One region of the Bradyrhizobium sp. MI1.4 genome, then DNA from elsewhere that is predicted to be linked to it. Evidence: riboswitches for the same ligand, from Rfam matches in the RefSeq annotation. Region 1 holds a riboswitch; each other region holds the start of a gene.
The links. A riboswitch is a leader RNA that binds a small molecule or an ion and turns the genes downstream of it on or off. The one in region 1 is predicted to bind cobalamin.

Region 1 (9,769 bases):
GATCTACCGGCAGTCCTTTGCCACCATCCGGGCCGAAGCCGATCTTGCGCGCTTCACGCCGGACGAGGAGCAGGTGGTGGTGCGGATGATCCATGCCGCCGGCATGGTGGGCCTCGAAGCGCATATCCGCTTCACATCAGGCATGGCGGTCGCCGCACGCGCGGCCTTGCAGAAGGGCGCACCGATCCTGTGCGACGCGCGCATGGTCTCTGAAGGAATTACGCGGGCGCGGCTTCCCGCCGCCAACGCCGTCATCTGCACGCTGGGCGACGAGACCGTTCCCGCGCTCGCGCAGTCCATGCGCAACACCCGTTCGGCCGCGGCCCTGGAGCTGTGGCGGCCGCATCTCGACGGCGCGATCGTGGCGATCGGCAATGCGCCGACCGCGCTGTTCCATCTCCTCAACATGCTGGAGGACCGGGACTGCCCACGGCCCGCGGCAATCATCGGCTGTCCGGTCGGCTTCGTCGGCGCGGCCGAATCCAAGGCTGCGCTGATGGCCGTTTCCCCGGTGCCGGCGCTGACGGTCGAGGGCCGCCTTGGCGGTTCCGCGATCACGGTCGCCGCCGTGAACGCGCTGGCGAGCCGGAGCGAATAGCGATGGGACGCATCATCTGCTGCGGTCTCGGCCCCGGTGACCCTGATATGATGAGCGTGCGCGCCGATCGCACGGTGCGCGGCGCGAGGCATGTCGCCTATTTCCGCAAAAAGGGCCGGCCCGGCCAGGCGCGCCGCATCGTCGAGGGCATGCTGGCTGCCGACGTCACCGAATATCCGATGGAATATCCTGTTACGACCGAGATCGCCTTCGACACGCCTGAATATGTCCAGTTGCTTGCCGGCTTCTACGACGAATGGGCGGAGCGACTGGCGCGGCTGGCGCGCGCGGTCGACGTCGTCGTGCTCTGCGAGGGCGATCCTTACTTCTACGGCTCCTTCATGCATCTGCACATGCGCCTGCAGGGCCGCGTCGAGATCGAGGTGATCGCCGGCATTCCCGGCATGGTCGGCTGCTGGAATGGCGTGGGACAGCCGATTGCGCTCGGCGACGACGTGACGACGGTGCTCATGGGCACGCTCGCCGAGGACGAGCTCGAACGCCGCATGCGCGATTCCGATGCGCTCGTGATCATGAAGACTGGGCGCAATCTCGCGAAAGTGCGCCGCGCGCTCGCTGCCGCCGGACGGCTGGACGATGCGTGGCTGGTCGAGCGCGGCACCATGCCGGGCGAGCGCGTGGTGCGGCTTGCGGAGATCGACGCCGCCGACTGCCCCTATTTTGCGATCGTGCTCGTGCACGGCAAGGGCCGGCATCCGGACGCCGCCGAATGACGGGCACGCTGACCATCGCTGGCCTCGGCCCGGGCAGCGCTGCGCTGGTGACGCCCGAGGTCTCCGCCGCGCTTGCCGCCGCGACCGACATTCTGGGCTACGCGCCCTATGTCGCGCGCGTGCCAGCGCGGGCAGGGCTCACTTTGCATCCTTCCGACAATCGCGAAGAGCTGCAGCGCGCGAGCGAGGCGCTGCGGCTCGCGGCCGAAGGCGGCCAAGTCGTCATCGTGTCCTCCGGCGACCCCGGCGTCTTCGCGATGGCGTCCGCCGTGTTCGAGGCGCTCGAACAGGCGCCGCAATGGCAGGAGCTGCCGATCCGCGTGCTGCCCGGCGTCACTGCGATGCTGGCGGCTGCCGCGCGCGCCGGCGCACCGCTCGGCCATGATTTCTGCGCGATCAATCTCTCCGATAATCTCAAGCCGTGGGCGGTGATCGAGAAGCGCCTGCGGCTCGCCGCGGAAGCCGATTTTGCCATCGCGATGTACAATCCGCGCTCGGCGAGCCGGCCGGAAGGATTTGGCCGTGCGCTCGCGGTGCTGAACGAGGCCGGCTGTGGCGACCGTCTTGTGATTTTCGCGCGCGCGATCAGCGCCGCCGACGAAAAGATCGAGACCGTCAGGCTGAACGAAGCCCGGCCCGAGATGGCCGACATGCGCACGCTGGTGATCGTCGGCAACTCGCAGACACGCCGCGTCGGCCGCTGGGTCTATGCGCCGAGGCAGGCCCGATGACCGAGCCACTGCATGATCTCGGCCACGCTCTCGACCCGCAAGCGTTCCGGCAGTTGCGGCCGCGAGATCATGATCACGGGCAGGCCGAGCCTGCGGGCGGCGTCGATCTTGGCGCGCGCGCCGTCGCCGCCGGAATTGCGGGCGACGATCCGGGTGATGCCTCGCGCGCGCAGCATCTCCAGTTCGCCCTCAAGCGTAAACGGCCCACGCGACACGATGACGTCCGCGGCGAAGGGCAGCGGCGCATCGGGCGGATCGACGAATCTCAGCGTGTAGGCGTGCTGCGGCTTGGTCGCGAACGGCGCGATGTGCTGGCGGCCGATGGCGAGGAACACATTTGCCGGCATTTCAGGCAGTGCGGCGACCGCGGCGTCGACATCAGGTATTTCGATCCAGTTGTCGCCGGGCGCTTTGGTCCAGGGCGCTCGCTCGAGAGCGATCAGCGGCGTGCCGGTTTCCGCACATGCCGCGACCGCATTGCGGCTCATCTCGGCGGCAAAGGGATGCGTCGCGTCGATTACATGCGTGATGTGTTCCCGACCAATGTAATCGACAAGTCCGCTTGCGCCGCCAAAACCGCCGATCCGCGTCGGCAACGGCTGACCGGCGGGCGCACGGGTGCGGCCGCCATAGGAATACACGGCATCGACGCCGGCGCGCGCGATCTCCGCCGCGAGCAGGCTCGCGTCGGCCGTTCCGCCCAGAATGAGGGCGCGCGTCATGGCTGATCCCTGGCTGACCATCATCGGTATCGGCGAAGATGGCCTTGCCGGGCTGTCCCAGGCAAGCCGAAAGGCGCTCGATGATGCCGAAACTGTCTTTGGCGGTGAACGGCATCTTGCACTCGCCGGCATAACCGGGCGCGGCCGTCCATGGCCGGTGCCGTTCGATGCAGAAATCGTGTTGAGCTGCCGTGGTCGCCCGACGGCGGTGCTCGCCTCCGGCGATCCGTTCTGGCACGGGGCCGGCGCGAGCCTCGCCGAGAAGCTCCATGGCGACGAATGGATCGCGTATGCGGCTCCCTCGACATTCTCGCTCGTTGCTGCGCGGCTTGGCTGGCGTCTGGAATCCGTTGCCTGTCTCGGTCTCCACGCCGCGCCATTCGAGCGTCTCGTGCCACACCTGGCGCGAGGGGCACGCATCATTTGTCTCGTGCGCGACGCAAAGGCGGCAGGCGATCTCGCGAAATGGCTGACGGCGCGCGGATGGGGTGCCTCGGCATTCTGGACACTCGCTGCGCTTGGCGGGCCGCGCGAAAGGATCAACGCGCATCGCGCCGACAGCTTCGCAGGCGATCTTGCCGGAAATCTGGTCGCGGTAGCCGTTGAGGCGGCGGGCGCGCAGGGCATCCCCCACAGCTCGGGACTATCGGACGAACTCTTCGTCCATGACGGCCAGATCACCAAGCGTCCGGTCCGTGCGCTCGCGCTTTCGGCGCTGGCGCCGCGTCCCGGTGAACGGCTATGGGACATCGGTGCGGGCTCGGGCTCGATCTCGGTCGAGTGGACGCTGTGCGGGGGCACCGCGATCGCCGTCGAGGCGCGCGAGGATCGCGCAGCGAACATTCGCAGCAATGCGACGGCGTTCGGGTTGGCACATCGGATCACAGTCATCGCGGGAAAAGCGCCTGAAACCCTTGCTACGCTGGACGGGCCTGACGCCGTGTTCATCGGCGGCGGTCTCGACATCGCGATGTTCGACGCCATCTGGCCGCGGCTCTCGCCCGGTACGCGGCTGGTCGCGCATTCAGTAACGTTGGAGACGGAAGCGTTGCTCGGTGAGCTGCACCAGCGCCACGGCGGCGAATTGATGCGGGTCGAGATTGCGCATGCCGCTTCGCTCGGCCGCTACCGGTCCTGGGAGGCCGTGCGGCCCGTGGTGCAATGGAGCGCGGTCCGATGAAGGTCGCCGGGCTCGGATTCAAGCGGGACGTCACGCTGGCCTCGCTGCGTGAGGCGCTTCTGGCGGCCGGTGGTCCCGAAGGCCTCGCAGCAGTGGCGACGGTCAGCGATAAGGCCGACGAGGAGGTGTTGAAGCAGCTCGCGCGCGAATGCGGCTTGCCGATCAAGGCGGTTGCCGCCGAAGTGCTTGTTGGCATCGACACGCCGACGCAGTCAAAGCTCGTCGTGGAAAAGTTCGGGACGGGATCGGTTGCCGAGGCGGCGGCGCTCGCAGCGGCCGGACCTCGCGCGCGATTGATTGCGACGCGGGTGGTCTCGCAGGATCGCACCGCGACCGCGGCGATCGCGGAAGGAGACGGCGCATGACGGTGCATTTCATCGGGGCAGGGCCAGGCGCTCCTGACTTGCTGACGTTGCGCGGCCGCGATCTCATCGCCGCCTGTCCGGTCTGCCTCTATGCTGGCTCACTTGTGCCCGAGGGCGTCTTGGCGCATTGCCCGCCCGGGGCGCGGATCGTCAACACCGCGCCGCTGTCGCTCGATGAGATCGTCGCGGAGATCGCCGCCGCCCATGCCGATGGCAAGGACGTTGCGCGGCTGCATTCCGGTGATCTCTCGATCTGGTCGGCGATGGGCGAACAGCTCCGCCGCCTGCGCACGCTCGACATTCCCTACACGGTCACGCCCGGCGTTCCCTCTTTCTCGGCCGCCGCGGCTGCGCTGGAGGCCGAGCTGACGCTGCCCGGCCTTGCCCAGACCGTGGTGCTGACGCGCACGCCGGGCCGCGCCAGCGCGATGCCCGAAGGCGAGAAGCTTGCCGCCTTCGCCGCCACCGGCGCGGTGCTCGCCATCCATCTGTCGATTCATCTGCTCGACAAGGTCGTCGCTGAGCTGACGCCGCATTATGGCGCGGATTGCCCGGTCGCGATCGTCTGGCGTGCGAGCTGGCCCGAGCAGCGCATCATCCGCGCCACGCTCGCAACACTCGACGCTGCGGTCGGGGGCGAGATGGAGCGCACCGCGTTGATCCTGGTCGGCAAGACGCTGGGCTCGGCGGATTTTTCCGAGAGCCGTCTCTATGCTGCCGACTATGACCGCCGCTATCGGCCGGTCGGCGCCGAGCCGCGCTTTCCGGAGGTGTCGTGATGGCGGCAGGGCTCGTTATCTCCGCGCCGGCCTCCGGCGTCGGCAAGACCACACTGACGCTGGCGCTTGCTCGCGCCTGGCGCAACAGCGGATTGCGGGTGCAGTGCTTCAAGAGCGGCCCCGATTACATCGATCCCGCGTTTCATGCCGCCGCGACGGGACGCGCCTCGGTTAATGTCGACAGTTGGGCGATGGATCGCGGGACAATCTCGCATCTCGTCAGTCGCGGCATTGACGCCGATGTCGTGCTGGCCGAAGGCTCGATGGGTCTGTTCGACGGCGTCGCCGCGCGTGGCGTCTGCGGCACCGGGGCGACCGCCGACATCGCGGAGATGCTGGACTGGCCGGTGCTGCTGGTGATCGATCCCTCAGGACAGGCACAAACGGCGGCCGCGATCGCGGCGGGCCTTCGCGACTACCGCCCCGGTGTGCGCCTTGCAGGCGTCGTGCTCAATCGCGTTGCCAGCCCGCGCCACGAAGCCCTCGTGCGGCGCGCGCTGCTGGATGCCGGCATCGCCGTATTCGGCGCGCTGCCGCGCCATGCCGAGATCAGCCTGCCGAAGCGGCATCTCGGACTGGTGCAGGCCGAGGAGCAGGCGGAAATCGGCAAGCTGATCGACGAGGCCGCGCGCTTCGTTGCCGAGCATGTCGATCTCGACGCGGTGCTGCGTTCGGCGGCCACCTGGTCGCCGCAACCTGCCGCAAGCGGCGTCAACGTGACGCCGCCCGGCCAGCGCATTGCGCTTGCCCGTGATGCCGCGTTCTCCTTCGTCTATCCGCACATGCTGGAAGCGTGGCGCGCGGCGGGTGCGGAGATCTCGACATTCTCGCCGCTCGCCGATGAAGCCCCTGATCCGGTCGCCGATGTGTGCTGGCTGCCTGGCGGCTATCCCGAGCTGCAGGCCGGCAGGATCGCTGCCAATGCGCGCTTCCGCAGCGGATTGCGCGCCTTCGCCGAGACGCGCCCGGTGCACGGCGAATGCGGGGGCTATATGGTGCTGGGCACCGCTTTGACCGACGCCGATGGCATCAGCCACGAGATGACGGGCCTGCTCGGCCTGGAGACGAGCTTTGCCAAGCGCCGCATGCATCTGGGCTATCGTCTGGCCGAGCTCGCCGCGCCGATGCCGGGTCATCAGGCGGGTGCACGCCTGCGTGGCCATGAATTCCACTATTCGACCATAGTCGCGCAGCCCGACACGGCGCTGGCGGTCGTGCACGACGCGACAGGTGCGGTCATTGCCGAGACCGGCTCGCGGCGGGGACAAGCCACCGGCACGTTCTTCCATCTGATCGCGGAGGACCGGTGAGCGGTTTTGTCTCCTTTGTCTCCGCCGGGCCCGGCGATCCCGAGCTGCTCACGCTCAAGGGTGCAGCGCGGCTGCGCGAGGCCGACGTTGTGCTCTATGACGATCTTGCTTCAGGCGCGATCCTCGATCTGGCCCGGCCCGGCGCCAATCTCGTCGCGGTGGGAAAGCGGGCAGGGCGGGCCTCGACCAAGCAGCACCATGTCAACCGCCTGCTGGTCGACTATGCCGTGACAGGCGCGCGCGTGGTGCGATTGAAGTCGGGCGATGCCGGCATCTTTGGCCGGCTTGAGGAGGAGCTCGAGACGCTGCGCGAAGCGGGCATCGGCTACGAGATCATTCCCGGCGTCACCTCGGCCTGTGTCGCCGCCGCGCAAGCCGGCATTCCGCTGACCCGGCGTCACACCTCGCGCCGCGTGCAGTTCGTGACCGGGGCGGACGTCACCGGCGAGCTGCCGCCAGATCTCAATTGGGCGGCGCTGGCCGATCCGGAGGCGACAACCGTGGTCTATATGGGCCGGCGGACGTTTCCGGCGTTGGTCGTCAAATTGATCGAGCACGGGCTCGCCCCAACCACGCCGGCGTTGTTTGCCGAATCGCTCGGCCGTCCCGATGAGCGGCTGGTCCGCACCACCATTTCGGAACTTGCCGAGCAGCTTGCGCGGGGCGGAGCGGCCTCCACGGCGGCCGTCATCCTGTTCGGCGCGCTGGCGGGGAATTATCCGTCATGACTGCCTCGTCCGCCCGTTGCCCCTTGACGCCCGGCCGGCGAAAGAGGCACACAGGAGACGCATGGTGCTCGACGCGGCGCAAAGCGCCGGAGCATAATCGGGAATGGGGATGGGCGGACCCAGTTGCGGCGCCCAAAACCCCAGCCGCCCCCGCGACTGTAAGCGGTGAGGGACTTCGATCAGCCACTGGGCCGCGAGGCCCGGGAAGGCCGGAGACTCCCAGTGAACCGCGAGCCAGGAGACCGGCCGTGCATGTTTTGAGGCCAAGGCCGTCGGGTGTGACGGCAAGAAGGATCTGAGCCATGCATATCGAACCCGGACTAGTCTCGGACGCCAAGCTCGTGCTGAGTTATGCAACCGGCATTGCCGTCGGCGGCGTTGCCTTGAAGCTCGCGGTTGAGACCGTGCGCGAGCAGGGCATCACGTCGTTCGCGGCGCGGACGCTCGCCACCACGGGACTTGTGTTTATCTTCTTCGAGATCCTGCCGCACTTCCCGGTCGGCGTCTCCGAAGTGCACTTCATCCTCGGCTCGACCTTGTTCCTGCTGTTTGGCGCGGCGCCTGCGGCCTTCGGCCTCGCGTTTGGCCTGCTGTTCCAGGGCATCTTCTTCGAGCCGCCCGACTTGCCCCAATATGGCATGAACGTCACCACGCTATTGGTGCCGCTGTTCGGAATCCAGGCGATCGCCACGCGGATCATTTCGAGCAACACGGCCTATGTCGATCTGAAGTACCGCCAGGCGCTGGCGCTTTCGACGACCTATCAGGCGGGCGTCATCGCCTGGGTGGCGTTCTGGGCGATTTATGGCTCCGGCTTCGGCGCGACCAACCTCGCCAACATCGCGACCTTCGCGGCGTCCTATGCGCTGGTCATCGTGATTGAGCCGCTCGCCGATCTCGGCGTGCTGGCGCTGGCAAAGTCGCTGCGCGGCGTCACCGCGCCCGGCCTCGTCACGCCGCGTTTGCACAACGCGGCCTAGAGACAAGCGAACGGGCGGCCATGATGGCCGCCCTTCGCAGCCACCATGCTCACGCTCTCTCTGATAGGCATCGGTTGCGGCGATCCCGAGCAGCTCACGCGTGCCGCGATTACTGCCATCAACGCGGCCGATCTCGTCCTGATCCCCCGCAAGGGGACGGCCAAGTCCGACCTCGCCGATCTCAGGCGGACGATCTGCGCCGATGTGCTCACCAGCGACACGACCCGCATTGCCGAGTTCGATCTGCCCGTGCGGGACGCCGCTGAAGCGGACTATCGCAAGGGCGTGGACGATTGGCATGATGCCGTGGCCGCCGTCTGGTCGCAGACGATCGGGGATCATCTCGAAGGAGAGGGCAAGGTCGCGCTGCTGATCTGGGGCGATCCCTCGCTTTATGATTCCTCGCTGCGCATTGCGCGGCGGCTCAATCCCTCGCCAAAGATCGAGGTCGTGCCCGGCATCACCTCGATCCAGGCGCTGTGTGCGGCGCATGCGTTGCCGCTCAACGACATCGGCGAGCCCTTTCTAGTTTCGACCGGACGCCGCTTGCGCGATGGCGGCTGGCCGCAAGGTGTCGATACCGTGGTGGTGATGCTCGACGGCGGCACGGCATTCGAGTCGCTTGATCCGGCGGGCCTGCACATCTGGTGGGGGGCCTATCTCGGCATGCCCGATCAGATCGTCATGTCCGGCGCGCTGGCCGAGATCGGCCCGCGCATCGTCGCCGTGCGGCAAGAGGCGCGCGAACGGCACGGCTGGATCATGGACAGTTACATCCTCAAGCGCAGGCTGTGAGGCAAGCGAGGCAGCATGCTCCCCGAATGGGTCACCCAACAATGCCCCGACATCTCCGCAGTCCACCGCGAGGCGGCGGTGGCGCGGCAGGCGCAACTGACGAAACCGACCGGCGCGCTCGGCCTGCTCGAGCAGCTCGCGATCGAGCTTGCGGGCCTGCAAGCAACCGAGCAGCCGCGCGCGGCGCGGGTGCCGATCATCATCTTCGCCGGCGATCACGGCATCGTCGCGCAGGGCGTCTCGGCCTATCCGCAGGAAGTGACGATCGCGATGCTGGCGAACTTCGCCTCCGGCGGTGCCGCAATCTCGGTGCTGGCGCGTGAGCTGGGCTCCAGCCTGGAGGTCGTCGACGCCGGCACGCTGGCGCAGGAGGAGATGGCTGGAATCGTGACCGACAAGCCGCGCAGCGGTACGCGCGATTTCAGCGTCGAAGCTGCGCTCACCCCCACGGAGCTGGCATTTGCGTTCGAAGCCGGCCGACGTGCGGTGACGCGCGCACAGGCCGGGCAGCCCGATCTTCTGATCTTCGGCGAGATGGGCATCGGCAACACCACGACATCGGCGGCGATCGCGGCCGGCTTGCTCGGCGTGAGCGCCGCGGAGATCGCGGGCAGCGGTACCGGCATCGACGCGGCCGGCCGTGTGCACAAGGCGCGGGTGATCGACGCTGCAATCGCACGCCATGACGTTGCGGGCGCTGCGCCCGAAAAGATCCTGTGCGCCGTCGGCGGTCTCGAGATCGCCGCCATCTGCGGTGCCGTTATCGCGGCTGCACAGCACCGCATCCCCGTGTTGATCGACGGCTTCATCGTGTCGGTCGCGGCGCTGGCGGCGGTGCGGCTCAACC
Region 2 (9,769 bases), on a different contig from region 1:
TCCAACCACCTGAACGCCGGGATCGAGCCGCAGCCCATCGGCAACGAGAACTTTACCGCGGCTCCCTCCGGCACGTTCCGCACCGCAACGGGCCCGCTGAACATTTCCGCCAACGAGCAGAAGCAGTATCAAGCCCTATGCGACCTGATCGACCGACCGGACCTGAAGACGGATCCACGCTTTGCTGGACGCGAGATGCGCAAGGTGAACCGCGCTACGCTGAGCGCGGAGTTGAACAAGGCATTGAGTTGCAAGCCCGCTGAGGAATGGGAGGCCCAAATGAACTTGGCTGGTGTCCCTGCCGGCCGTGTGCTGACGGTCTCGCAAGTGTTGCAGCAGCCACAGGTCGTTGAGCGCGGATTCATCGAGACTTTGGCGCCAGAACAAGACGATGCGCAGCCGTTACGAATCACGCGGCCGGGGTTCCGGCTGGATGAGGAGTTTTCGGTGCCTTCACCACCTGCGACGCTCGGAGCAGACACTGAGCGATGGCTGCAGCGGCTCGGCTATTCGTATGCGGAGGTTGAGCAACTAGTCTCAAGCCGAGCCGTCGGGAGGCCAAAGCAAGGAGAGGCTGATTTCCTGCCCGTCCGCGCAGCCACGGACGGACCGATATCATGACATCCGACGGCTTGCGTCGGTTGGCAATCGGCAGGTTGAAAGGACGGAAGCGGAAATGAGCGAAGAAGAACTGAGACAGCAAGCGGCCAGTTGGTGGCGAACCTCCATTTGCGATATCGCGCCAGGTCGCATCGCCTATCGGGGTTATCCAATTGAAGATTTGATAGGCCGCGTTTCTTTTCCCGCCATGATTTGGCTGATGTTACGTGGCAATCTGCCGACGCCAGCACAGGAGCAGCTGCTGCAAGCTGCGCTGGTTGGATCCGTTGACCACGGTCCGCACGCGCCCTCCATTGCAATTGCCCAAATGGCGGTGAGCTGCGGCCTGCCCCTGAATGGCGCAATGGCCTCGGCAATCAACACGCTCGATGACGTGCATGGCGGAGCAGGGGAGCAGGCTATCGAACTCTACGAGGATGTGCTGCGACGGCGCCAAGGGCGAGAGATCGAGCAGGCCGCTGGCGCTGCAATCGACCATTTCACCGCAACCCGCAGCAAATATCTGCCGGGCTTTGGCCATCGGTTTCATCCAGTCGACCCGCGCGCGGCCCCGCTATTGGCGCTGGTGGATGCCGCAGCTGACGAGGGCAGTGTCGGCGGCGATTATGCCAAGGCCGCTCGCGCGATCGAGCGGGTGATGCAACAGCGCAAGAGCAAGCTCATTCCGATGAACATCGATGGCGCGACCGCGGTCATTTACGGCGAACTGGGCTTCGCCTCTCCGCTCGCGCGGGGGGTCTTCTGCTTGTCGCGCGCGGTCGGAATCCTGGCTCACGCCTGGGAGCAAACTGGGCGCAACGATCGCAACAAGGGCCCGATGCCCAAGCAGTTCGGCTACAAATACGAGGGCCAGCCGCGTCGCAGGCTCGAAGGCGCATCATGAGCATCTCGAAAACCCGCCCAAGCTGATGGAGGTTAGCGTGTTCTCGTCGATGCCGGCGGAGTTTCGTCGCCCGGCTGTTTCTTCGGAATGGGCAGACGCGAACCGCGGGGCATATCCAGTAGATTGTTTCATCGAGGGACCGTCGTTCGACCAGTCCGGGAATCTCTATGTCGTCGACATCCCCTTCGGCTGCATTTCCGGATTTCACCGGAGGGCGTCTGGTCTTTGATCATCGAATACGACGGCTGGCCGAACGTCTGAAGGTTGCTCCGGACGGCCGGGTGCTCGTGTCCGACTATATCAACGGTCTCCTGGAGCTCGATCCACAGAGAGGGACCATCCGACCGTTGCTGGGCCACCGCAATTCCGAGTCCTTCAGAGGCTGCAACGACCTGCATATCGCGACCAAAGGCGACATCTATTTCACCGATCAGGGCCAGACTGGATTGCACGATCGGACCGGCCGGGTATTTCGACTTTGCCCTGACGGCCGGATCATTGCTTGATTTCTAATGGCCCGGGCCCGAATGGCCTGCTCAGTTCGGACGAGACCGTATTGTTCGTTGCAATGACGCGCGACAATAGCATCTGGCATGTACCGCTGATGCGTGATGGCGTGGGGAAAGTCGGACGATTCAGCTGGTTCTTCGCGACGAGCGGTCCTGACGGACTGACGGTCGATCAAAAAAGGGCGGCTCTTTGTCGCGCATGATTCCCTCGGCCCACGTTTTCGTATTGGCGCCAAACGGCGAAGCGGTCCGCTTGCATCCAGTCCTGCGCATGGGGGAGCTGCACGAATGTCGTATTGGACGCGGCACTCGGCACATTGCTCATTACGGAATCCTCTACCGGATCAGTGTGATGGCTGATCTCGCGCACCTTCCTCGAAATTCGCCAGCAGGAGTGGCAAGGTGGTGCGGAATCCTTTCACGCGCCGGTCCGCCGCACCAAGATGCAGGAAATGAGACTGGTAGACGACTGGCTGGCCAGTTGCCGAGAGAATGTAATTGGTGACGAATGGATGGCGTTTGTGTGGGTGATCTCAAGCCAGAGCCAGTAAATCGCACTGCATGGGAAGCGCAAACGAACGATTCGTAAGGCTGGGTCGGGCTTCGCCCGCGACGGGCCGCAGCCGACCTGTCGCCTTTTGGTCGGGCGGGTCGCGGTATCGCTTCCCACAATGCAGAATGATTGATCGCTGATATTTTTGAACGTTCTCGCCAAGAAGGCCGAAGAGGTAACCGCTCGCGGTGGGAGTCAGCACCGCATCAGCGTCAAAGGTTCTCGATCATGCTGGGCCGCGACGCACGCGTGAAGCGTTCGTTTTGAGAAGCAACAAGCCCAGGATTGACTGCGTGAAGGACTTTACCGATAGCACGCTAGCCCAGGAGCGCTTTAAGTGTGTGGCGCAGAGGTCGTACCACTGTCAGAGCCTCTTGCGCGCGCGCAATCCTCCAACCCGATATCCCCTCTCCTCGTAGAAGTGGCGTACCCGTTCTAGGGCCGGATAGCCATCCGGAGGCAACGCAACCTCAATCATCTGCCAGCCGCGTCGCTTCGCCTCCGAATCTACCGCCTCGAGCAGATGCCGACCGCAGTCAGAGCTGCGGAAGTCACGAGAAATCCATAGCTCCTGAAGCACGCCGTACGCTCCGGCTGCTCTCACGGCCTGTACGGCCGAGATGCTAGCTACCCCTACAATCTGCCCGGTGCCTTGTTCCTCGACGACAAAAATGAAGCCCTGCCCGGGATCCTGAATCAGGCGCAACGGCGCCTGCTTCGCGCCTCGAAGGCTGAACTCCGGTCCGAGGCCACCTAATTCGGAAAGTAGCTCTTCGACCGCTTTTGCGACCGCGTTCTCATCTCCTGGCACGCTCTTGCGCAAAGCCGTGCCCGCGCTGGACGTGCCTCGCCCTTCAGCGCCAACACGAACACCTGACCGAGCCCTCTAGAGGAAATTCATGCTCAGGAGGATACAGAAAACGCAATTGAGAGCAACTATCTGGCTCGGTAGGAAGCAGCACGTCCACACTCGCTATAGGCAACAGAGCTGAGGTAATTGCAAGCCATTGCCGTTCTCAGAATCGACTGCGGCTTGAGCAGCTGCGAACTCATGATGGGCTGCCTTCGATTGGAAAACAATCACCAAACGGCACACGCCGGTCATGTCGATCAAACGTTCGTAAGAGTGATTGCCGATCGTCGCTCACGAACTACTCTATTCAATAAATCGTGCGCCACGATGATCGCAGCGCCATAGAGCGTCAGCTCGGTCCGTCCGAAGGAGAGATTCCCACCTCGCGTACGACATCGTACAAAGTTGCGCGAAGCGCGACAGGTATCATACGCGTGCGCCCGATAAAATCGTCTGAGCAAGATCGCGAAAGATTTTGCACACTAATGCACTATCTTAAGCTTATCTCGAACAATCGAAAGATATCGGGAAGCACAGCTTGTTTGGACCTTCGCTCCTCGTTTAAGGCACCGTCACGGAACGGGAGTGGTTGCGATGGAACATGGGCAGGCCGAACTGGTCAGACGGAAACCTGTAATCTTCGGGCAACGTAAGGTGCGGCCGCGGGCATGCCTGGCCGTCGGCAAGCGGCATCTGCGCGCCTTTCTACGGGATGTGCTGGAGGATATGGGATTTGTTATCAGCGAATGCAGGACTGCTGATGAGTTGCCGCATGTACTCCGCACGGAGTTCCCTGATCTGATCCTGCTCGGCATTGGCTCGGACCGCATCGAGCCTGGACGATTGCTCGAGATACTGGTGCGCGAAGAATTTGCAGGCCGAGTGCTGGCGTTCGGAGCGCGCGAGTCGATCATCATGGCGGCAGTGCAGCAGGTCGGCAGTGAATATGGACTTGCTATGCTGCCGCCGCTCAGGGCGCCGTTTGCAGCCGAGACGTTGCGCGATCGGATCGGCATGCTCTTGCCAAGAGAGCCGGCGCCCCGTCCCGCGGTCCATGTCGGAGAAGCCTTACACGCTGGCTGGCTTGAGCTCTGGTATGAGCCGAAGTTTGACGCGTGTACCCTTAGCCGCCGCGGCGCCGAGGCGCATGTGCGAATGCGGCACCCGACCTGGGGCGTTGTTCCACCGGCCTATTTCATCCCGGAACCTCACGATCCGCATTTTAGGAACTTGTCGCAGTTCGTGATCGACCGCGCGATCAAGGATTGGCAGTATCTTCTGGAGCAGCAAACTTCGATCGATCTCTCCATCAATCTCCCGGCAGCATTCCTGATTGACCCGCAGGCAGTACGCGATCTCTGTCGGCGCATGCCGTCGCACGCCGCTTTCGGCGGTTTGACGATTGAAATCGAGAGCGTGGAAGCGATCCAGAACCTAGATCTCCTGGTCGAGGTTGCGCGTGAGGTTCGCTTTCACAACATTGGCCTTGCAATCGACAATGTCGGTGCCAATTGGCCGCAGCTGATGGGGAGGACAAAATTCCCGTTCATGAAATTGAAAGTGGATCGTCAGTTCGTCGGCGGCTGCGCGAATGGGCCCCTCAAGCGAACGGTGTGCCGCCATATCGTCGATCTAGCCAAAGAGTACAATGTGCGCACCGTCGCCGAAGGTGTGGAGAGCCAGGCTGACCTAATTGCCGTGGCCGAACTCGGCTTCGACCTTGCGCAGGGCCATCTGTTCGGAAAAGCCATGCCACTGAAGCAATTTGCACAGTCATCTTTCAACCCTGCTCCAGCTGGTCTAAAATAGTTGCGAGTGGCTGAGTGCGGCCAAGCGACGCTCACGAGCACCGCCATGCCTACTCGGCACCAGGCATGAGGCTGAGTGCAATTCGGTCTGCAAGGCCAGTGTCGCTCGTCCCGCCGCCACTTCATTTCCCTCCGAAGCTTGTTATACCACAAGCCCGTTTTGGCAAGCCTCCAGCGAGTCCTCCGCGCAGCTAGCGTTGCAGCCATGAGCGAGGCTTGCACAAACCTCCAGTCGGGGTGTGTGACCGGAGGTTTGCCGAGATCCAACGTAGACCTGCGTCCGTTGGCGGTTTTTGCCGTCGCCGGTTGAGGAAGCGTCAGCCTCGCTTGCCCCCGCGCTGACGTGCCAAACAAACCGACGGACGCTTCCAGCGTCAAGTCGCGACTGACTCTCGCAAGAGGGCCCGAGGGCTCGTAGCCTGAAATTGAAGCGACCTGTTGCTGTCGCAGATGCAACACGGTCTCAGACCCGGGACAGCCGAATTGGGCAAATTGCCCAACATTGAGCGCGTCTGCGTTTGGCACGGCATTTGAAAGGGATCGCCCATGGCATCGCTCGCCTAAGGAGTCGGAAGGCATGGCTTACAAGATCGTCGCTTCGCAATGCACCGTTTGTGGCGCATGTGAGTTCGAGTGTCCCAACGCGGCGATCAGTCTGAAGCGCGACATTTACGTTATCGATGCCAAAAAATGTACGGAGTGCGAGGGCCATTGCGACACGCCGCAATGCGCGGTGGTCTGTCCGGTCCCTGACACCTGTGTCCCGTCCAAGACAGGATAGGCAGCCCGCGACCAAAAGGCCTCATCGCTCGATTTCGCGAACGAAGTTGTAGATGTGGGACCTTGAGGAGACCACGACCGCATGGGGCGCATCGAGGTCGATTAACATCGTTATGAGCTTAAGGCGCTGAGCGACTCCGAGGAACCCCTCAAAGGGCTCTGTCGGAGGACACCGTCGAATTTGTCACGAACAAGGACAAGGCCCTCGATGCTCAGTGGCCGCGTTAAGGCCTATCGTCGCTCGCCGCGAGTCGAGGCGAGGCAGACCGGCGTCGAGCGGCCACCGACGCATCGAAGCCGACGCAAAAGTCGCTCAGCACGTGAACACCTAGTGCACCGAGAAGATCATCTTGGCCAACCTCACGGAGCGGTCGACCTCGTGCCTGGTCGCGGGCCCGCCGAACACCAAGGAGCCGACCTGATCATCCGTGCGGTCCTGGAGCAATCCGGCTTTCGAAATTTTTAGGGAGCCTCGTGGGCTGTGACCAAACGGATGCCGGCCGAGGATGATCGCACCTTCCTGACGCGCAGGTTCGAAAAGCTGCTGACGGAAGGTCGCCTCCTCGCGATCACACAGATACCGAAAGCGGCCCGGGTTCGTTCCGGTGGTGGAGCTCAACCGTTACGCGAGCAGGGAGCGAATGCATTTCACAAGCGGAGCCTCCACGGATCAGGGCGTGTTCACCAGGCCGCGAGCAAGACCGTCGTACCCGCCTAGTGCGCTCGTAATCGCTTGGGCAATGTCGCAGCGAGAATCGGTAGGTTGACGCATCGATCCTCGTGCGCATAATTTCAAGCCGTCGCGGTCTCCGGATTTCGTTTGATCCGGAGCTAAGAGGGAAGCCGGTGCAATGCCGGCGCTGCCCCCGCAACTGTAAGCGGCGAGCCGCTGTCCAACGAAGTCACTGAAGCCATGCGGCTTCGGGAAGGCCGGACAGCAGCGACGACCCGTGAGCCAGGAGACCTGCCTCGACAAGATATCGTCCACGGGCGGGGCGTCCCGGTGTGCGCCAAGCAGTTGTCGCTCACGCGATGTTCGCTGTCTGCGTCCGCCATGGCCTTTGCCCCAACATGGGGTCTAAGCTATGTCAATCCTTTCGCTTCCCGTTGCCACACTGGGGACGTCACGCATCGGCCCACGACGCGAACTCAAATTCGCACTCGAGAGCTACTGGGCGGGAAAATCCAGCGAAGCCGAGCTCCTCGAGGCGGGGAGTGGACTTCGTGCCGCTAATTGGGCACGGCAGAAATCCCGCGGTGCGACCGTCATTCCTTCGAATGACTTCTCGCTCTACGACCATGTGCTCGATACCAGCCTAATGGTTGGCGCCATTCCCGACGTTTACGGCTGGAACGAAGGTCCTGTGTCGCTTAAAACCTACTTCACCATGGCGCGTGGCGCTCAAGACGGTGGTCACGCTCAGCATGGGCCCGGCGTAGCCGCACAGGAGATGACGAAGTGGTTCGATACGAACTACCACTACATGGTGCCGGAATTTCACCAGGATCAGATCTTTAAGTATGCCTCTCGGAAGCCGATCGAGGAATATGAGGAGGCAAGAAGCCTCGGTTATCAGACGCGGCCCGTCCTAGTGGGCCCAGTCACTTTCCTGAAGCTCGGCAAAAGCGTAAATCCCGCATTCAATCCGCTGTCGCTGCTTGATCGACTCCTCCCCGTCTATGTCGATGTTCTCCGCGAACTAGCCTCGCGCGGCGCTGAATGGGTTCAGCTCGACGAGCCATGCCTAGTGATGGACGTCGACGAAGCATCTCGGGCCGCTGTCCGCCGGGCCTATGCTCATTTCGCTAAGGCCGTGCCGGCCCTTAAAATCATGGTGGCCACATACTTCGGGGGTGTCGGCGACAATCTTGAAACAGTCTTGGCCTTGCCCGTTGCCGGGGTTCATGTCGACCTGGTTCGTGCACCTGACCAGTTGGACGCGATTGTCGCCAGAGCAGGTAGAGATCTCGTGGTCTCGCTCGGTGTCGTTGATGGTCGCAACGTGTGGCGCTCTAATCTGCCGGCGCTACTCGACCAACTTGCTCCTATGGTCAAAAAACTGGGCAGGGACCGTGTTCAGATTGCCCCCTCCTGCTCGCTGCTTCATGTTCCGACCGACATTGAACTAGAGATCGATCTCGATCCCAATCTGAAGACGTGGTTGGCGTTCTCAGTGCAGAAGATCAAGGAACTTTCGATATTGGGCAAAGCGCTGGCTGGCCATGCTGCCGACGTGACCGATGAACTCACGCTCTCAGAGGATGCATCCGTCACCCGCGAAACATCGCCGAAGATCCACAGTGCGAACGTCGCCGGACGAATGGCCGCGATCGACGATAGCATGCGTCGCCGTCGCAGTGCGTTCACCCAGCGCGCCGACGTCCAGCGCGTCGCCTTCGCATTGCCGATGTTTCCAACCACAACCATCGGATCCTTTCCGCAAACGGCGGACGTCCGCAATGCGCGTGCAGCTCATGCGCGGGGAGCGCTGAATGACACGCAGTACGAGCAGCTTCTGAAAGCGGAGACAGCCCATACCGTGCATTGGCAGGAAGATATCGGCCTGGACGTGCTCGTACACGGTGAGTTCGAGCGCAATGACATGGTTCAATACTTTGGCGAGCAGCTGTTGGGTTTCGCATTCACCAAGCACGGCTGGGTTCAGTCTTATGGCTCGCGGTGCGTTCGTCCTCCTATCCTGTTTGGAGATGTCTCCCGCCCGAAGCCCATGACCGTTAAATGGTGGCGACATGCGCAGTCTCTGACCAAAAAACCCGTCAAGGCTATGCTGACCGGACCGGTGACGATCCTGAACTGGTCGTTTGTCCGTGACGACATCCCGCGGAGCGAGACATGCCGACAGATCGCTCTCGCGATCCGAGACGAGGTCATCGACCTTGAGGCGGCTGGAGCGACCATGATCCAGATCGACGAGGCTGCGTTGCGGGAGGGATTGCCACTGCGCAAATCGCAGTGGAAGGACTATCTAGATTGGGCAGTGGACAGTTTCCGTGTTTGCTCCTCCGCTGTCGCTGACGGAACTCAGATCCATACGCACATGTGCTATTCCGAGTTCAACGAAATCATCGATGCGATCGCAGCAATGGATGCCGACGTCATTTCAATCGAGGCGTCGCGCTCCAAAATGGAATTGCTCGACGCTTTCAAGAGCTACAAATATCCTAATGAAATCGGGCCGGGCGTCTATGACATTCATTCACCGCGCATTCCCGCAGCAGCCGAGATCAAGCAGCTGATTGTGTTGGCGCGGCAGCGGGTTTCCGATCGGCAGCTCTGGATCAATCCCGACTGCGGACTGAAAACTCGAAGATGGGAGGAGGTGCGTCCCGCGCTCGTCAATATGGTGGCCGCCGCACGCGAGTTGCGGGCCGAGGCATGATCGTACGGAGCGTGTCGCCAACCTATCTGTGAATAAGATGAACGCGCTTTGGGAGCTCGCGATAACCTTGCGAGCTTCCAAAGTTTCCAGCGCCTACGAATGCCGGTTTGCCCCGGCGGAGGCGATCGCATACAGCGGCGACAAGCTCGAATCCGGCGGACGACCGCATGCCGGCCATACCGATTAGGTGACATATTCCCAGTCACTTGCGCTCGACGCGAACCACGATCCTATCGCTTCATTTATCCATCCCATGGATGCGTCCCATCACAACAATCTATTTTACCGCCCTTGCGGAATTTCATACCTAATTTGCGCCTTCGCGCGGTCTTCGGGAAGATTTGCTGGTATTCGGCGGTGC
Region 3 (9,769 bases), on a different contig from region 1:
GATCCACAGAGAGGGACCATCCGACCGTTGCTGGGCCACCGCAATTCCGAGTCCTTCAGAGGCTGCAACGACCTGCATATCGCGACCAAAGGCGACATCTATTTCACCGATCAGGGCCAGACTGGATTGCACGATCGGACCGGCCGGGTATTTCGACTTTGCCCTGACGGCCGGATCATTGCTTGATTTCTAATGGCCCGGGCCCGAATGGCCTGCTCAGTTCGGACGAGACCGTATTGTTCGTTGCAATGACGCGCGACAATAGCATCTGGCATGTACCGCTGATGCGTGATGGCGTGGGGAAAGTCGGACGATTCAGCTGGTTCTTCGCGACGAGCGGTCCTGACGGACTGACGGTCGATCAAAAAAGGGCGGCTCTTTGTCGCGCATGATTCCCTCGGCCCACGTTTTCGTATTGGCGCCAAACGGCGAAGCGGTCCGCTTGCATCCAGTCCTGCGCATGGGGGAGCTGCACGAATGTCGTATTGGACGCGGCACTCGGCACATTGCTCATTACGGAATCCTCTACCGGATCAGTGTGATGGCTGATCTCGCGCACCTTCCTCGAAATTCGCCAGCAGGAGTGGCAAGGTGGTGCGGAATCCTTTCACGCGCCGGTCCGCCGCACCAAGATGCAGGAAATGAGACTGGTAGACGACTGGCTGGCCAGTTGCCGAGAGAATGTAATTGGTGACGAATGGATGGCGTTTGTGTGGGTGATCTCAAGCCAGAGCCAGTAAATCGCACTGCATGGGAAGCGCAAACGAACGATTCGTAAGGCTGGGTCGGGCTTCGCCCGCGACGGGCCGCAGCCGACCTGTCGCCTTTTGGTCGGGCGGGTCGCGGTATCGCTTCCCACAATGCAGAATGATTGATCGCTGATATTTTTGAACGTTCTCGCCAAGAAGGCCGAAGAGGTAACCGCTCGCGGTGGGAGTCAGCACCGCATCAGCGTCAAAGGTTCTCGATCATGCTGGGCCGCGACGCACGCGTGAAGCGTTCGTTTTGAGAAGCAACAAGCCCAGGATTGACTGCGTGAAGGACTTTACCGATAGCACGCTAGCCCAGGAGCGCTTTAAGTGTGTGGCGCAGAGGTCGTACCACTGTCAGAGCCTCTTGCGCGCGCGCAATCCTCCAACCCGATATCCCCTCTCCTCGTAGAAGTGGCGTACCCGTTCTAGGGCCGGATAGCCATCCGGAGGCAACGCAACCTCAATCATCTGCCAGCCGCGTCGCTTCGCCTCCGAATCTACCGCCTCGAGCAGATGCCGACCGCAGTCAGAGCTGCGGAAGTCACGAGAAATCCATAGCTCCTGAAGCACGCCGTACGCTCCGGCTGCTCTCACGGCCTGTACGGCCGAGATGCTAGCTACCCCTACAATCTGCCCGGTGCCTTGTTCCTCGACGACAAAAATGAAGCCCTGCCCGGGATCCTGAATCAGGCGCAACGGCGCCTGCTTCGCGCCTCGAAGGCTGAACTCCGGTCCGAGGCCACCTAATTCGGAAAGTAGCTCTTCGACCGCTTTTGCGACCGCGTTCTCATCTCCTGGCACGCTCTTGCGCAAAGCCGTGCCCGCGCTGGACGTGCCTCGCCCTTCAGCGCCAACACGAACACCTGACCGAGCCCTCTAGAGGAAATTCATGCTCAGGAGGATACAGAAAACGCAATTGAGAGCAACTATCTGGCTCGGTAGGAAGCAGCACGTCCACACTCGCTATAGGCAACAGAGCTGAGGTAATTGCAAGCCATTGCCGTTCTCAGAATCGACTGCGGCTTGAGCAGCTGCGAACTCATGATGGGCTGCCTTCGATTGGAAAACAATCACCAAACGGCACACGCCGGTCATGTCGATCAAACGTTCGTAAGAGTGATTGCCGATCGTCGCTCACGAACTACTCTATTCAATAAATCGTGCGCCACGATGATCGCAGCGCCATAGAGCGTCAGCTCGGTCCGTCCGAAGGAGAGATTCCCACCTCGCGTACGACATCGTACAAAGTTGCGCGAAGCGCGACAGGTATCATACGCGTGCGCCCGATAAAATCGTCTGAGCAAGATCGCGAAAGATTTTGCACACTAATGCACTATCTTAAGCTTATCTCGAACAATCGAAAGATATCGGGAAGCACAGCTTGTTTGGACCTTCGCTCCTCGTTTAAGGCACCGTCACGGAACGGGAGTGGTTGCGATGGAACATGGGCAGGCCGAACTGGTCAGACGGAAACCTGTAATCTTCGGGCAACGTAAGGTGCGGCCGCGGGCATGCCTGGCCGTCGGCAAGCGGCATCTGCGCGCCTTTCTACGGGATGTGCTGGAGGATATGGGATTTGTTATCAGCGAATGCAGGACTGCTGATGAGTTGCCGCATGTACTCCGCACGGAGTTCCCTGATCTGATCCTGCTCGGCATTGGCTCGGACCGCATCGAGCCTGGACGATTGCTCGAGATACTGGTGCGCGAAGAATTTGCAGGCCGAGTGCTGGCGTTCGGAGCGCGCGAGTCGATCATCATGGCGGCAGTGCAGCAGGTCGGCAGTGAATATGGACTTGCTATGCTGCCGCCGCTCAGGGCGCCGTTTGCAGCCGAGACGTTGCGCGATCGGATCGGCATGCTCTTGCCAAGAGAGCCGGCGCCCCGTCCCGCGGTCCATGTCGGAGAAGCCTTACACGCTGGCTGGCTTGAGCTCTGGTATGAGCCGAAGTTTGACGCGTGTACCCTTAGCCGCCGCGGCGCCGAGGCGCATGTGCGAATGCGGCACCCGACCTGGGGCGTTGTTCCACCGGCCTATTTCATCCCGGAACCTCACGATCCGCATTTTAGGAACTTGTCGCAGTTCGTGATCGACCGCGCGATCAAGGATTGGCAGTATCTTCTGGAGCAGCAAACTTCGATCGATCTCTCCATCAATCTCCCGGCAGCATTCCTGATTGACCCGCAGGCAGTACGCGATCTCTGTCGGCGCATGCCGTCGCACGCCGCTTTCGGCGGTTTGACGATTGAAATCGAGAGCGTGGAAGCGATCCAGAACCTAGATCTCCTGGTCGAGGTTGCGCGTGAGGTTCGCTTTCACAACATTGGCCTTGCAATCGACAATGTCGGTGCCAATTGGCCGCAGCTGATGGGGAGGACAAAATTCCCGTTCATGAAATTGAAAGTGGATCGTCAGTTCGTCGGCGGCTGCGCGAATGGGCCCCTCAAGCGAACGGTGTGCCGCCATATCGTCGATCTAGCCAAAGAGTACAATGTGCGCACCGTCGCCGAAGGTGTGGAGAGCCAGGCTGACCTAATTGCCGTGGCCGAACTCGGCTTCGACCTTGCGCAGGGCCATCTGTTCGGAAAAGCCATGCCACTGAAGCAATTTGCACAGTCATCTTTCAACCCTGCTCCAGCTGGTCTAAAATAGTTGCGAGTGGCTGAGTGCGGCCAAGCGACGCTCACGAGCACCGCCATGCCTACTCGGCACCAGGCATGAGGCTGAGTGCAATTCGGTCTGCAAGGCCAGTGTCGCTCGTCCCGCCGCCACTTCATTTCCCTCCGAAGCTTGTTATACCACAAGCCCGTTTTGGCAAGCCTCCAGCGAGTCCTCCGCGCAGCTAGCGTTGCAGCCATGAGCGAGGCTTGCACAAACCTCCAGTCGGGGTGTGTGACCGGAGGTTTGCCGAGATCCAACGTAGACCTGCGTCCGTTGGCGGTTTTTGCCGTCGCCGGTTGAGGAAGCGTCAGCCTCGCTTGCCCCCGCGCTGACGTGCCAAACAAACCGACGGACGCTTCCAGCGTCAAGTCGCGACTGACTCTCGCAAGAGGGCCCGAGGGCTCGTAGCCTGAAATTGAAGCGACCTGTTGCTGTCGCAGATGCAACACGGTCTCAGACCCGGGACAGCCGAATTGGGCAAATTGCCCAACATTGAGCGCGTCTGCGTTTGGCACGGCATTTGAAAGGGATCGCCCATGGCATCGCTCGCCTAAGGAGTCGGAAGGCATGGCTTACAAGATCGTCGCTTCGCAATGCACCGTTTGTGGCGCATGTGAGTTCGAGTGTCCCAACGCGGCGATCAGTCTGAAGCGCGACATTTACGTTATCGATGCCAAAAAATGTACGGAGTGCGAGGGCCATTGCGACACGCCGCAATGCGCGGTGGTCTGTCCGGTCCCTGACACCTGTGTCCCGTCCAAGACAGGATAGGCAGCCCGCGACCAAAAGGCCTCATCGCTCGATTTCGCGAACGAAGTTGTAGATGTGGGACCTTGAGGAGACCACGACCGCATGGGGCGCATCGAGGTCGATTAACATCGTTATGAGCTTAAGGCGCTGAGCGACTCCGAGGAACCCCTCAAAGGGCTCTGTCGGAGGACACCGTCGAATTTGTCACGAACAAGGACAAGGCCCTCGATGCTCAGTGGCCGCGTTAAGGCCTATCGTCGCTCGCCGCGAGTCGAGGCGAGGCAGACCGGCGTCGAGCGGCCACCGACGCATCGAAGCCGACGCAAAAGTCGCTCAGCACGTGAACACCTAGTGCACCGAGAAGATCATCTTGGCCAACCTCACGGAGCGGTCGACCTCGTGCCTGGTCGCGGGCCCGCCGAACACCAAGGAGCCGACCTGATCATCCGTGCGGTCCTGGAGCAATCCGGCTTTCGAAATTTTTAGGGAGCCTCGTGGGCTGTGACCAAACGGATGCCGGCCGAGGATGATCGCACCTTCCTGACGCGCAGGTTCGAAAAGCTGCTGACGGAAGGTCGCCTCCTCGCGATCACACAGATACCGAAAGCGGCCCGGGTTCGTTCCGGTGGTGGAGCTCAACCGTTACGCGAGCAGGGAGCGAATGCATTTCACAAGCGGAGCCTCCACGGATCAGGGCGTGTTCACCAGGCCGCGAGCAAGACCGTCGTACCCGCCTAGTGCGCTCGTAATCGCTTGGGCAATGTCGCAGCGAGAATCGGTAGGTTGACGCATCGATCCTCGTGCGCATAATTTCAAGCCGTCGCGGTCTCCGGATTTCGTTTGATCCGGAGCTAAGAGGGAAGCCGGTGCAATGCCGGCGCTGCCCCCGCAACTGTAAGCGGCGAGCCGCTGTCCAACGAAGTCACTGAAGCCATGCGGCTTCGGGAAGGCCGGACAGCAGCGACGACCCGTGAGCCAGGAGACCTGCCTCGACAAGATATCGTCCACGGGCGGGGCGTCCCGGTGTGCGCCAAGCAGTTGTCGCTCACGCGATGTTCGCTGTCTGCGTCCGCCATGGCCTTTGCCCCAACATGGGGTCTAAGCTATGTCAATCCTTTCGCTTCCCGTTGCCACACTGGGGACGTCACGCATCGGCCCACGACGCGAACTCAAATTCGCACTCGAGAGCTACTGGGCGGGAAAATCCAGCGAAGCCGAGCTCCTCGAGGCGGGGAGTGGACTTCGTGCCGCTAATTGGGCACGGCAGAAATCCCGCGGTGCGACCGTCATTCCTTCGAATGACTTCTCGCTCTACGACCATGTGCTCGATACCAGCCTAATGGTTGGCGCCATTCCCGACGTTTACGGCTGGAACGAAGGTCCTGTGTCGCTTAAAACCTACTTCACCATGGCGCGTGGCGCTCAAGACGGTGGTCACGCTCAGCATGGGCCCGGCGTAGCCGCACAGGAGATGACGAAGTGGTTCGATACGAACTACCACTACATGGTGCCGGAATTTCACCAGGATCAGATCTTTAAGTATGCCTCTCGGAAGCCGATCGAGGAATATGAGGAGGCAAGAAGCCTCGGTTATCAGACGCGGCCCGTCCTAGTGGGCCCAGTCACTTTCCTGAAGCTCGGCAAAAGCGTAAATCCCGCATTCAATCCGCTGTCGCTGCTTGATCGACTCCTCCCCGTCTATGTCGATGTTCTCCGCGAACTAGCCTCGCGCGGCGCTGAATGGGTTCAGCTCGACGAGCCATGCCTAGTGATGGACGTCGACGAAGCATCTCGGGCCGCTGTCCGCCGGGCCTATGCTCATTTCGCTAAGGCCGTGCCGGCCCTTAAAATCATGGTGGCCACATACTTCGGGGGTGTCGGCGACAATCTTGAAACAGTCTTGGCCTTGCCCGTTGCCGGGGTTCATGTCGACCTGGTTCGTGCACCTGACCAGTTGGACGCGATTGTCGCCAGAGCAGGTAGAGATCTCGTGGTCTCGCTCGGTGTCGTTGATGGTCGCAACGTGTGGCGCTCTAATCTGCCGGCGCTACTCGACCAACTTGCTCCTATGGTCAAAAAACTGGGCAGGGACCGTGTTCAGATTGCCCCCTCCTGCTCGCTGCTTCATGTTCCGACCGACATTGAACTAGAGATCGATCTCGATCCCAATCTGAAGACGTGGTTGGCGTTCTCAGTGCAGAAGATCAAGGAACTTTCGATATTGGGCAAAGCGCTGGCTGGCCATGCTGCCGACGTGACCGATGAACTCACGCTCTCAGAGGATGCATCCGTCACCCGCGAAACATCGCCGAAGATCCACAGTGCGAACGTCGCCGGACGAATGGCCGCGATCGACGATAGCATGCGTCGCCGTCGCAGTGCGTTCACCCAGCGCGCCGACGTCCAGCGCGTCGCCTTCGCATTGCCGATGTTTCCAACCACAACCATCGGATCCTTTCCGCAAACGGCGGACGTCCGCAATGCGCGTGCAGCTCATGCGCGGGGAGCGCTGAATGACACGCAGTACGAGCAGCTTCTGAAAGCGGAGACAGCCCATACCGTGCATTGGCAGGAAGATATCGGCCTGGACGTGCTCGTACACGGTGAGTTCGAGCGCAATGACATGGTTCAATACTTTGGCGAGCAGCTGTTGGGTTTCGCATTCACCAAGCACGGCTGGGTTCAGTCTTATGGCTCGCGGTGCGTTCGTCCTCCTATCCTGTTTGGAGATGTCTCCCGCCCGAAGCCCATGACCGTTAAATGGTGGCGACATGCGCAGTCTCTGACCAAAAAACCCGTCAAGGCTATGCTGACCGGACCGGTGACGATCCTGAACTGGTCGTTTGTCCGTGACGACATCCCGCGGAGCGAGACATGCCGACAGATCGCTCTCGCGATCCGAGACGAGGTCATCGACCTTGAGGCGGCTGGAGCGACCATGATCCAGATCGACGAGGCTGCGTTGCGGGAGGGATTGCCACTGCGCAAATCGCAGTGGAAGGACTATCTAGATTGGGCAGTGGACAGTTTCCGTGTTTGCTCCTCCGCTGTCGCTGACGGAACTCAGATCCATACGCACATGTGCTATTCCGAGTTCAACGAAATCATCGATGCGATCGCAGCAATGGATGCCGACGTCATTTCAATCGAGGCGTCGCGCTCCAAAATGGAATTGCTCGACGCTTTCAAGAGCTACAAATATCCTAATGAAATCGGGCCGGGCGTCTATGACATTCATTCACCGCGCATTCCCGCAGCAGCCGAGATCAAGCAGCTGATTGTGTTGGCGCGGCAGCGGGTTTCCGATCGGCAGCTCTGGATCAATCCCGACTGCGGACTGAAAACTCGAAGATGGGAGGAGGTGCGTCCCGCGCTCGTCAATATGGTGGCCGCCGCACGCGAGTTGCGGGCCGAGGCATGATCGTACGGAGCGTGTCGCCAACCTATCTGTGAATAAGATGAACGCGCTTTGGGAGCTCGCGATAACCTTGCGAGCTTCCAAAGTTTCCAGCGCCTACGAATGCCGGTTTGCCCCGGCGGAGGCGATCGCATACAGCGGCGACAAGCTCGAATCCGGCGGACGACCGCATGCCGGCCATACCGATTAGGTGACATATTCCCAGTCACTTGCGCTCGACGCGAACCACGATCCTATCGCTTCATTTATCCATCCCATGGATGCGTCCCATCACAACAATCTATTTTACCGCCCTTGCGGAATTTCATACCTAATTTGCGCCTTCGCGCGGTCTTCGGGAAGATTTGCTGGTATTCGGCGGTGCCAAAATACTGGCGCGTGACGGCAAACTGACGGTTGAGTTTCAGGGCTCGGCAGTCAAACCGCCTGCGCGATGGATCCCAGCTCCGTCAAGGCGCTGCCCGTGCCAACCGGACAGCTGGCAAGTGGTGAGCAAGTCCTGAAGTTTACGACAGGAGCGGAAGGCAAGCGGCTCGCTAACTTGTGCAGAGCGATATCCGCTTCTTGTTGTTTGACGGCGAGTGCCCTCGTCGTAAGTCGATCGCCGGTAGTCCTCCCTACCGACGAAAGCTGGAACGATGCGGAAAGCAGCGTCGCTCCCGCGTGACTTTCGCCCGGCCTCGCATTGCGGCCGGGCGGCTTTTTATGTGCCTGCTTATCAGTGACAGCAGGGGATCATTCATTTTGGCGTCATTGCGGGACCCCGGGTTCTTGGAGCGCATCTGTTGCTGTTCGGCAGGGCATGAGGCCGGTGCTGCTAAGGCTATCTGTCTATTGAAGGCTTTGGTGTCGTGTTGGTGCGCGTCGGCAGTATCGGATATTCGATCTTAGGCAGCCGACCGGTCAGCGAATTCAGAAATGAGATAATGTCGTTTTCCTCTCTATCGCTAAGCTTGGTGCCGAGCTGGATTTCACTCATCAGGGCAACAGCTTGCTTCAGGCTCCAAACCTGTCCCGAATGAAAGTAAGGGGCTCGCAACGCGACGTTTCGCAATGGCGCCGCGCGGAAGACATATTCGTCGCCGACCGCCCTGGTGACCGCAAACCGGCCCTTATCGGCGTCCGGAAGCACGCTTGCGTCCGGCTTTTTCATCACGCCGAACGGGAAGTAGGCCTGTCCACCGAGATTGATACCATTGTGGCAAGAGGAACATCCCTTCGCCATAAACAGTGCCAACCCTGACTTCTGCTGATCATCGAGGGCATGTGTATTGCCCTCCAGATACTGATCGAATGGAGCCGCAGGTGTAATGAGAGTCGCTTCAAAAGCCTCGATCGCCTTCGCAAAATTTTCAAAGGTGACCGGCCTCGCTTCGTTCGGAAAAGCGTTCTTGAACAAGAAGACATAGCCGGGCATTGAGTTCAAGATACCGAGCACATGATCTGGAGTCGCATTCATTTCGGCACTCGCCTGCACCGGGCCGGTGGCCTGCGCCTTGAGGTCCGCGGCGCGTCCGTCCCAAAATTGCGCCGCATTGAACACTGCGTTGTAGACAGTTGGGGCCCGGCGCAGGCCGACCTTCCAGCCGTGACCAACGGAGGTCGGACCGGCATCGACTCCGCCGGTGCCGAGATTGTGGCACGTATTGCAGCTAATGACCCCGCTCGCCGATAGCCGCGGATCGAAGAACAGCATCTTGCCAAGCTCCACCTTTCCATGCGTCACCGGATTGTTTTTTACCGCAGGAATGACCGAGGGGATTGGATGGAAGATCTGCTTGGCGTTTCTCATCAGATCATCGTCGGCGTTAGCTCCTGACGACATCAGCAGCCCAATAGCTAAAATAGATGCTTCAGCGACAACCCGAAGCTCCGGGATCGACATGTTCATACACCGCCTCATTAGTTCTGATTGTTAGAAAAGGAAACAGTCGAAAGCGATGCCACGCGCTCCTCGAGGGTCCGGCGCAGCATGCAGCGGATCCTCTGAAGCGAGGCTGCATCAAAAATGTACGACTCTGAGGAGCTCGCCGCCGGCGTTCACGCACGGGCTTGAGGGGCTTATGTGATTCGCGAGTTCGCTTTGAGCTTAGATCGCGGCCTTTCTGTTGGTCGATCAGACTAGCGCCTCAACGTTCGGCGTGAAGGTCGATCTGACAACAACAAGTGTGCCGCAAGCAGTAAGCTG

Region 2: another riboswitch for cobalamin. It lies ahead of metE (5-methyltetrahydropteroyltriglutamate--homocysteine S-methyltransferase); the one in region 1 lies ahead of AC0L23_RS24390 (energy-coupling factor ABC transporter permease).
Region 3: another riboswitch for cobalamin. It lies ahead of metE (5-methyltetrahydropteroyltriglutamate--homocysteine S-methyltransferase); the one in region 1 lies ahead of AC0L23_RS24390 (energy-coupling factor ABC transporter permease).

Annotation. Positions count from the first base shown of each region.
Region 1 covers NZ_JBVVPP010000025.1:28,269-38,037, forward strand. The annotation lists gene AC0L23_RS24345 (precorrin-8X methylmutase) at 1-598, shown strand, start outside; gene AC0L23_RS24350 (precorrin-2 C(20)-methyltransferase) at 601-1,332, shown strand; gene cobJ (precorrin-3B C(17)-methyltransferase) at 1,329-2,063, shown strand; gene AC0L23_RS24360 (cobalt-precorrin-6A reductase) at 2,039-2,785, opposite strand; gene cbiE (precorrin-6y C5,15-methyltransferase (decarboxylating) subunit CbiE) at 2,784-3,965, shown strand; gene AC0L23_RS24370 (cobalamin biosynthesis protein) at 3,962-4,330, shown strand; gene cobM (precorrin-4 C(11)-methyltransferase) at 4,327-5,109, shown strand; gene AC0L23_RS24380 (cobyrinate a,c-diamide synthase) at 5,109-6,419, shown strand; gene cobA (uroporphyrinogen-III C-methyltransferase) at 6,416-7,147, shown strand; cobalamin riboswitch at 7,193-7,412, shown strand; gene AC0L23_RS24390 (energy-coupling factor ABC transporter permease) at 7,450-8,127, shown strand; gene cobF (precorrin-6A synthase (deacetylating)) at 8,173-8,922, shown strand; gene cobT (nicotinate-nucleotide--dimethylbenzimidazole phosphoribosyltransferase) at 8,938-9,769, shown strand, end outside.
Region 2 covers NZ_JBVVPP010000002.1:24,477-34,245, reverse strand. The annotation lists gene AC0L23_RS02530 (CaiB/BaiF CoA transferase family protein) at 1-621, shown strand, start outside; gene AC0L23_RS02525 (citryl-CoA lyase) at 677-1,504, shown strand; gene AC0L23_RS02520 (SMP-30/gluconolactonase/LRE family protein) at 1,672-2,010, shown strand; gene AC0L23_RS02515 (GNAT family N-acetyltransferase) at 2,931-3,389, opposite strand; gene AC0L23_RS02510 (EAL domain-containing response regulator) at 4,014-5,228, shown strand; gene AC0L23_RS02505 (4Fe-4S binding protein) at 5,805-6,008, shown strand; cobalamin riboswitch at 6,794-6,993, shown strand; gene metE (5-methyltetrahydropteroyltriglutamate--homocysteine S-methyltransferase) at 7,093-9,408, shown strand.
Region 3 covers NZ_JBVVPP010000002.1:392,928-402,696, forward strand. The annotation lists gene AC0L23_RS04145 (SMP-30/gluconolactonase/LRE family protein) at 1-186, shown strand, start outside; gene AC0L23_RS04150 (GNAT family N-acetyltransferase) at 1,107-1,565, opposite strand; gene AC0L23_RS04155 (EAL domain-containing response regulator) at 2,190-3,404, shown strand; gene AC0L23_RS04160 (4Fe-4S binding protein) at 3,981-4,184, shown strand; cobalamin riboswitch at 4,970-5,169, shown strand; gene metE (5-methyltetrahydropteroyltriglutamate--homocysteine S-methyltransferase) at 5,269-7,584, shown strand; gene AC0L23_RS04170 (cytochrome-c peroxidase) at 8,405-9,472, opposite strand.